4 regions of the Pseudomonas donghuensis genome follow, and region 4 is predicted to be linked to each of the others. Evidence: predicted binding sites of a transcription regulator. Region 4 holds the regulator's gene; each other region holds the start of a gene.
What was found. The regulator sigma-54, encoded in region 4, starts transcription at its own class of promoters, with help from an activator protein. The targets are predictions, from matches to a motif close to ANTGGCATNNANNTTGCTNT.
Positions count from the first base shown of each region.

Region 1: a site for sigma-54 is predicted at 975-994, ahead of BV82_RS19580 (circularly permuted type 2 ATP-grasp protein). Genes of this name have one in related genera too.
Region 2: a site for sigma-54 is predicted at 788-807, ahead of nirB (nitrite reductase large subunit NirB). Genes of this name have one in related genera too.
Region 3: a site for sigma-54 is predicted at 641-660, ahead of glnA (glutamate--ammonia ligase). Genes of this name have one in related genera too.

Region 1 covers NZ_CP071706.1:4,209,061-4,211,261, forward strand. The annotation lists gene BV82_RS19580 (circularly permuted type 2 ATP-grasp protein) at 1-942, opposite strand, end outside; gene BV82_RS19585 (ribonuclease E inhibitor RraB) at 1,153-1,485, opposite strand; gene BV82_RS19590 (hypothetical protein) at 1,672-1,908, opposite strand; gene BV82_RS19595 (T6SS immunity protein Tli4 family protein) at 1,982-2,201, opposite strand, start outside.
Region 2 covers NZ_CP071706.1:4,330,573-4,332,773, reverse strand. The annotation lists gene BV82_RS20165 (bifunctional nitrate reductase/sulfite reductase flavoprotein subunit alpha) at 1-698, shown strand, start outside; gene nirB (nitrite reductase large subunit NirB) at 974-2,201, shown strand, end outside.
Region 3 covers NZ_CP071706.1:515,548-517,748, reverse strand. The annotation lists gene thiI (tRNA uracil 4-sulfurtransferase ThiI) at 1-425, opposite strand, end outside; gene glnA (glutamate--ammonia ligase) at 756-2,162, shown strand.
Region 4 covers NZ_CP071706.1:1,209,477-1,211,677, reverse strand. The annotation lists gene BV82_RS05540 (RNA polymerase factor sigma-54) at 111-1,604, shown strand; gene hpf (ribosome hibernation-promoting factor, HPF/YfiA family) at 1,686-1,994, shown strand; gene ptsN (PTS IIA-like nitrogen regulatory protein PtsN) at 2,007-2,201, shown strand, end outside.

The DNA.
Region 1 (2,201 bases), 2.7 Mb from region 4:
GTCGGCAACGCCGGTGCCAATCGCATTGGCCAGCACCACGTTGCCGCAGCGATAGGCGGCCAGCAGCCCGGGCACGCCGAGCATCGAATCGGGATTGAACGCCAGGGGGTCGAGGAAGGCATCGTCCAGGCGCCGGTAGATCACATCCACCGCCTTGGGGCCGTCGGTGGTACGCATGAACACCCGCTCGTCACGCACGAACAGGTCGGCGCCCTCGACCAGTTCGACGCCCATCTCGCGGGCGAGGAAGGCGTGTTCGAAGAACGCACTATTGAAACGCCCGGGCGTCAGCACCACCACGCTGGGGTTATCCAGCGGGCTTGAGCTCTTGAGGGTATCGAGCAACAGGTTAGGGTAATGATCGATGGGGGCGATGCGCTGGGCGGCGAACAGCTCGGGAAACAGGCGCATCATCATCTTGCGGTCTTCGAGCATGTAGCTGACGCCGCTGGGAGTGCGCAGGTTGTCTTCGAGCACGTAGTAGCTGCCGTCGCTGTCGCGCACCAGGTCGACCCCGCAAATGTGCGAATAGAGGTCGCGGTGCAGGTCCAGGCCTTGCATCGCCAGTTGGTACTGGTCGTTGGCCAGGACCTGCTCGGCCGGGATGATCCCGGCGCGAATGATGCGCTGGTCGTGGTACAGGTCAGCCAGAAACAGGTTCAACGCCTTGACCCGCTGAATGCAGCCCCGCTCCACCACCCGCCATTCACTGGCGGGAATACTGCGCGGAATCGTATCGAAGGGAATCAGCCGCTCGGTGCCCTGCTCGTCGCCATAGAGGGTGAAGGTGATGCCGGCGCGGTGGAACAGCAGGTCGGCTTCACGTCGACGCTGGGCCAGCAGCTCCGGCGGGGTTTCGGCCAGCCAGCGGGCGAACGCCCGGTAATGCGGACGGACCAGACCGTCAGCGGCGTACATTTCGTCATAAAAGGTGCGGATCATGCCGAACTCCTTGTCACCCGTGCACCCGAGCCATCGCAAGCCCCGTGCCAGCGGCATAATTCCTTGTTTTTCAATAGCTTGTACTTTGACAAAAGGACGATCGCACCAGATCTGTGCAAGCGTTCCGGTTGCGTTGGCAGCAACGCTTCATTGCGAAGCGCTGATCAGCCCGTACCGGGCGGCAACAGCCGCCCTCGCCGGGCCCTGGATTCAAGCCAGTTGACGCTCCTGCTTGACTCCCCAGCCTTCAATCTCACCGCCCAATGGCGCGATGACCGCTTCGAAATCCTGTTCGAATTCGCCGATACCGCCATAGGTTGCAAACATCACCTTGCTCAGCTCCAGGTGCCAGGCGCCATCATCGCGCTCATGTACCTGGGCACTGAGTGATTCGCCGCGAAACTTTCCTGCCGCTCGCCGCGCCCGTGCCTCGTCCGGAAATACCGCATAAAACTCGATGGGATGAATCTGGGCGAAGTTGAACCCCCCTTCTTTCATCCGACGCAAGACCGTGCTGCTGATGTCCTCGTATTGGCTGCTCATGAATCGTCCTCCTCATTACCGATGGATAGACTTTCAGTGCAAAACGCACCTGCCCGCCACACAAGACGTGCGGGGGCAATTCGAGCTGTTGCGTGACGTGGATCGGCAAGCCCGGACAATCAGAAACAATCGCCCGACCTTGTCTGCAGCGTAGCGCCTGATTGCCGGGCGTGCCAGCCAACGGGCTCAGGGTGCTTCAGTGATGGCAGTGATCTCCACGCCGTTCTGCTCTTTGAGCCATTTGGCGGTCGGCGAGGGTTCGCGGTCCTGGAAATCATTGAGGTCCAGTTCGCCCAGGACCGGAAACAGATGGGTACGAATCAGCCGCGCAGCCTCTTCGATGCTCGGCTCAAGCTCTGCGGTGAAAGGCAGCGAGGTACGTTCGCCCTTCTGATCAACAAAAGTAATGACCCAGTCTTTCATTGGACGCTCCTCTGTACCGATGTTCAGGGTGAATCTGGCCTACCTACCGTTGACCTCGCCGCGGGGTGGTTGTTCAGTCGACTTGCGGCTCAAAGCGATGGCCGCCCGGCAGCGCACGTATGCTTTGCAGCGTGCGCAGAAACTCGTCCCTGGAGGGCTCGAACTGCAGCGGCGGCTCGGAGTGTTCATCGGTCACTCCCAGTACCACGGTGGGCTGGTAGCCGGAGCTCAAGGCGCCAGCGACCATCCTGAACGTTTCAGTGGCCGCCGGCTTGAGACTGTCAGGCTCATAG
Region 2 (2,201 bases), 2.5 Mb from region 4:
TGGTGCACGCGTGCAAACCCGAGCTGAGCCTGGATAGCTGGTTGGGCCTGCTAAAACCCTTGCAGCCGCGGCTGTACTCGATCAGCTCAAGCCAGAAGCTGCATCCGCATCAGGTGCACCTGACGGTTTCCACCGTCCGTTACGGCCAGCGCAAGGGCGTGTGCTCGACCTACCTGGCCGACCGCAGCGAGCCCGGCCGGGTAGAAATCTTCAGCCAGCCGACCGCGCACTTTCGCCTGCCCAGTGACAGCTCGGCGCCGGTGATCATGGTTGGCCCCGGCACCGGTGTGGCGCCGTTCCGGGCGTTTCTTCAGGAGCGTCAGGCCGAGGGTGCCACAGGCCGCAACTGGCTGCTGTTCGGTGAGCAGCAAGCGGCCACGGACTTCTACTACCGCGACGAGCTGCTGGCCTGGCAGCGGGACGGCCACCTGAGCCGCCTGGACACCGCGTTCTCCCGCGACCAGGCGCAGAAGATCTACGTCCAGCAGCGCATGCTCGAACACGGCGCCGAACTCTGGCGCTGGCTGGAGGAGGGCGGGCACTTGTATGTCTGTGGTGACGCCGAGCGCATGGCCAGGGACGTCGATGCGGCGCTCAAGCAGGCGGTTCATCAGCACGGCGGCATGAGTGTGGAGCGGGCCGAGGCCTATGTCAGCGAACTGAGCCGCGCCAAGCGCTACCTGCGTGACGTCTACTGAGCGCCCCATAAGGGGGAGGGCTGCACCAGCCTGGGTCGATAACGGCCCGGACGGATAGCGTAGAACCCCCGGTTTCAAAGACTTTGGCAGTTGGCACGCTACCTGCTTTTGCTTGCTTACAACGTCCTCGCGGGTCAATGGCGATTCGCAACCGGGACTACATAAAACGACCAGGCAAAGGCGCCTGGAGCTTCGGCTCCAGGCGCCTTTTTTGTTTTTCGGGGTTGGCCCCCAGCAGCAAAGCCACCGTGAATGGCCTTGAGTGAGGATCGGGTATGAATGGGTTTACCAGCATCGAAGCGCGGCAACAGCTGATCATCGTCGGCAACGGCATGGTCGGTCATCACTGCATCGAGCAACTGATCGAACGCGGTGCCCTGGGCCGCTTCCAGGTGCGGGTGTTCGGCGAAGAGCGCCAGCGCGCCTACGACCGTGTGCACCTGTCGGAGTACTTCAGTGGCAGTGATGCCGAGACCCTGGCGCTGGGCGAGGCGGGTTTGTACGCCGGGCACGGCATCCACCTGCACCTGGGTGAGCCGGTCCTGGAGATCGACCGCGAACGCTGCGAAGTGGTCACCCGCACCGGGCGCTACCCTTATGATCAACTGGTCCTGGCCACCGGCTCCTATCCGTTCGTGCCGCCGATTGAAGGCTCGCACGGGGCGGCGCGCCTGGTCTATCGCACCCTCGATGATCTCGATGCCATCCGCGGCGCCGCCAGCAGTGCCCGCCGTGGCGTGGTGGTCGGCGGTGGCCTGCTCGGCCTTGAGGCGGCCAATGCCTTGAAGTCCTTGGGCCTGGAGGCCCACGTGGTGGAGTTCGCCCCGCGCTTGATGCCGGTGCAACTGGATGCCGAAGGCGGCGCGGCCTTGCGTGCGCAGATCGAAGCCCTGGGGGTTGGCGTGCACCTGTCGCGGGCGACCCAGGCCATCGTTGCCGGTGAAGACTATCGCTACCGGATGAACTTCGACGGCGGCGAGTTTCTTGAAACCGACCTGATCGTGTTCTCCGCCGGTATCCGCCCACAGGACGCCCTGGGTCGCAGCAGCGGCCTGGAAATCGCGCCGCGCGGCGGGGTGGTGATCGACAGTGCGTGTCGCAGCAGCGACCCACGGATCTTCGCCATTGGCGAATGTGCCTCATGGAACGGCAGCGTATTCGGCCTGGTCGCGCCGGGCTACAGCATGGCGCGCAATGTCGCGGCGGCCCTGGCCGGTGAAGACGCTGGCAATTTTACCGGTGCCGACATGTCGACCAAGCTCAAACTGCTCGGCGTCGATGTCGGCTCCATCGGCGACGCTCACGGCGCCACGCCGGGCGCACGCAGCTATCGCTTTATCGACGAAGCCGCATCGGCCTATCGCCGGCTGGTGGTCGATGCCAGCGGCAAACAGGTGATCGGCGCGGTGCTGGTCGGCGACAACAGCTACTACGACACCTTGCTGCAATACGTGCAGAACGGCATTGCCCTGCCAGCCGACCCGGCCGGCCTGATCCTGCCGC
Region 3 (2,201 bases), 690 kb from region 4:
CCGGCGGCGCCGCACTGCTGGCGCAGCTGGCTGCCGACATAACGGTCGACGTCCATCGAGCTGAAATCGTGGTGGCCGCCGCGCTTGCAGCGTACGGCAAAGCGCTTGCCGGCCAGCAGGTGACCGAAGTGCTGCTTGCACTTGGCGACGATGTCGTCGAAATCACCCAGCGGGTATTCGTCGACCTGCAGGAAGTGGGCGATGCCCGGCATGCAGGTCAGACGCTCGGTCATTTCGCGCAGGACTTTCTCGTCCTCGATGTGAGTGATCACTTCGAGGTTATCCCAGACACCGTTAACCGCGAGCGCAGGATCGAGGTCCTTGAGCACGGTGCGGATGTTGCGGGCCAGTTGACGGATGAAGCGCTTGCGAACCGGCCGGCTCTTGATGGTGATCTCTGGGAAGACTTTTACGATTAGTTTCATGAAAAACAGCGCGCGAGGTGCCGACTAAAAAAGTGGGGCGCGGATTATAGCGGAAATTGCTCAAGCTTTGAGCAACTTTTGTACAGAAGGTTTTCTGTGCGCCAAAATGGTGCGCCATGCTCGATTAGCGCATCTTTAAAGTGCAGAAAAAAGCCGTGCATTTGCGAAATCGGTCGAAAACGCTTGGGTTTGGGGCAAAAATCCCAACTCGGGGCACTGGCATGCAATTTGCTCCCTTGTGAGGCAGGTTGCCTTGGCCGACTATTCGCGCCCGGCATCACCCAAATTAAAGGGCTGCACAGGCAAGCTCTACCCCACCCGGAGGACACTATGTCGAAGTCGGTTCAACTCATCAAAGATCATGACGTTAAATGGATTGATCTGCGCTTCACTGACACCAAAGGCACTCAGCACCACGTGACCATGCCAGCTCGTGATGCGCTGGATGAAGATTTCTTCGAAGCCGGCAAGATGTTCGACGGTTCCTCCATCGCTGGCTGGAAAGGCATCGAAGCTTCCGACATGATCCTGATGCCGGACGACGCCTCCGCCGTGCTCGACCCGTTCACCGAAGAGCCGACCCTGATCCTGGTCTGCGACATCATCGAACCGTCGACCATGCAAGGCTATGACCGCGACCCACGCGCCATCGCCCGCCGCGCCGAAGAGTACCTGAAGACTACCGGTATCGGTGACACCGTGTTCGTCGGCCCAGAGCCTGAGTTCTTCATCTTCGACGAAGTGAAGTTCAAGTCCGACATTTCCGGCTCGATGTTCAAGATCTACTCCGAGCAAGGCTCGTGGATGTCCGACCAGGACGTCGAAGGCGGCAACAAGGGCCACCGTCCAGGCGTCAAAGGCGGCTACTTCCCAGTACCTCCGTTCGACCACGACCACGAAATCCGTACTGCCATGTGCAACGCCATGGAAGAAATGGGCCTGGTCATCGAAGTACACCACCACGAAGTGGCAACTGCCGGCCAGAACGAAATCGGCGTGCAGTTCAACACCCTGGTGAAGAAGGCTGACGAAGTTCAGACCCTCAAGTACTGCGTACACAACGTTGCCGACGCCTACGGCCGCACCGCGACCTTCATGCCGAAGCCGCTGTACGGCGACAACGGCTCGGGCATGCACGTGCACATGTCCATCTCCAAAGATGGCAAGAACACCTTCTCCGGCGAAGGCTATGCCGGCCTGTCCGACACCGCCCTGTACTTCATCGGCGGTATCATCAAGCACGGTAAGGCCCTGAACGGCTTCACCAACCCGGCCACCAACTCCTACAAGCGTCTGGTGCCAGGTTTCGAAGCACCGGTCATGCTGGCCTACTCGGCCCGCAACCGTTCGGCCTCGATCCGTATCCCGTACGTTTCCAGCCCGAAAGCCCGCCGTATCGAAGCGCGCTTCCCGGATCCGGCTGCCAACCCGTACCTGTGCTTCGCGGCACTGATGATGGCCGGTCTGGACGGTATCCAGAACAAGATCCACCCAGGCGATGCCGCCGACAAGAACCTGTACGACCTGCCGCCTGAAGAGGCGAAAGAGATCCCGCAGGTCTGCGGCAGCCTGAAAGAAGCCCTGGAAGAGCTGGACAAGGGCCGTGCGTTCCTGACCAAGGGCGGCGTGTTCTCCGACGACTTCATCGATGCCTACATCGCGCTGAAAAGCGAAGAAGAAATCAAGGTCCGCACCTTCGTACACCCACTGGAATACGAGCTGTACTACAGCTGCTAATCCAGTGACGCTCGCGCAAGCGGCGTAGCTTGAAAAAAG
Region 4 (2,201 bases):
CTAGGCAAACGCTGCAATTTCAGGCATATAATTTGCTTAAAGTTGGCGCTTCGGTGCCCTTGTAGTGGATGGCGCATGTGCGCCGGCAAATAAGGTGTTAAGCCCCTGCCATGAAACCATCGCTCGTCCTAAGAATGGGCCAGCAACTGACGATGACCCCGCAGTTGCAACAGGCCATACGTCTGCTCCAGCTTTCTACCCTGGACCTCCAGCAGGAAATCCAGGAAGCGCTGGAATCAAACCCGATGCTCGAACGCCAGGAAGACGGCGACGACTTCGACAACAGCGACCCGATGGCCGACAACGCCGAGAGCAAACCCGTCGCCGAAGTTCAGGAAACCAGCTTCCAGGAGACCGCCCCGACGGTGGACAACCTCGAAGAAGGCGAATGGAACGAGCGCATCCCCAACGAGCTACCGGTCGATACCGCCTGGGAAGACATCTACCAGACCAGCGCCAGCAGCCTGCCCAGCAACGACGATGACGAGTGGGACTTCACCACCCGCACCTCCGCTGGCGAAAGCCTGCAGAGCCACCTGCTCTGGCAGCTCAACCTGGCACCGATGTCCGACACCGACCGGCTGATCGCCGTGACCCTGATCGACTGCATCAACAACCAGGGCTACCTCGACGAAACCCTGGAAGAAATCTGCGACTCCTTCGACCCCGAGCTCGACATCGAGCTGGATGAAGTCGAAGCCGTGCTGCACCGTATTCAACAGTTCGAACCGGCCGGCATCGGCGCGCGCAACCTCAGCGAGTGCCTGTTGCTGCAATTGCGCCAACTGCCGCCAGGCACCCCGTGGATGGCCGAGGCCCAGCGCCTGGTCAGCGACTACATCGACCTGCTCGGTGGCCGCGACTACAGCCAGCTGATGCGCCGCATGAAGCTCAAGGAAGATGAACTGCGCCAGGTCATCGAACTGGTGCAGAGCCTCAACCCGCGCCCAGGTTCGCAGATCGAGTCCAGCGAAGCCGAATACGTGGTGCCGGACGTGATCGTGCGCAAGGACAACGAGCGCTGGCTGGTCGAGCTCAACCAGGAAGCGGTACCGCGCCTGCGGGTCAACCCGCAGTACGCCGGCTTCGTTCGCCGCGCCGACACCAGCGCCGACAACACCTTCATGCGCAACCAGTTGCAAGAGGCGCGCTGGTTCATCAAGAGCCTGCAAAGCCGTAACGAGACCCTGATGAAGGTCGCCACCCAGATCGTCGAGCACCAGCGTGGCTTCCTCGATCACGGCGATGAGGCGATGAAGCCGCTGGTGCTGCACGATATCGCTGAAGCGGTGGGCATGCACGAATCGACCATTTCCCGGGTCACCACGCAAAAATACATGCACACCCCTCGCGGTATTTACGAGCTGAAGTACTTTTTCTCCAGCCACGTCAGCACCTCCGAAGGCGGCGAGTGCTCGTCCACGGCGATCCGCGCGATCATCAAAAAACTGGTTGCAGCGGAAAATCAGAAAAAGCCATTGAGTGACAGCAAGATCGCTGGTTTACTGGAGGCACAAGGCATCCAGGTAGCACGTCGCACCGTCGCCAAGTACCGCGAGTCCCTCGGCATTGCACCGTCGAGCGAGCGCAAGCGATTGATGTAACGGCTCCTGAGGTGTGCCACCGCAGTTCAGTGGCAGGCGCAACACCTGCCTCTTATGCACCGGCAACAAAGGAGAAGCTGTATGCAAGTCAATATCAGTGGACAGCATGTAGAAGTTACTCAGCCCCTGCGTGAGTACGTCGAGCAGAAGTTGAAACGGCTGGAGGGGCATTTCGACAAGATTACCAATGTGACGGTAATCATGAAGGTCGAGAAGTTGCAGCAGAAGATTGAAGCAACGCTGTTCATTCCCGGCGGCGAAGTGGTTGCAAATGCCGAACACCAAGACATGTATGCAGCGATCGATGCCTTGACTGACAAGCTCGACCGCCAACTGAAAAAACACAAGGAAAAACAGCAAAGCCTGCTGCAAGGTGCAGCGGCCCGCTGATCCCCCTCATCCATGATCCGACTTGAAACCATCCTGACCCCCGGCCGTTCCCTTGTGAACGTGCCGGGCGGCAGTAAAAAGCGTGCGCTCGAACAGATCGCCAATCTGATCGGCAAACAAGTGCCCGAGCTGGACACCCAGGACGTGTACGAAGCCCTGATCGCCCGGGAAAAACTGGGCTCTACCGGCTTCGGCAACGGCATTGCC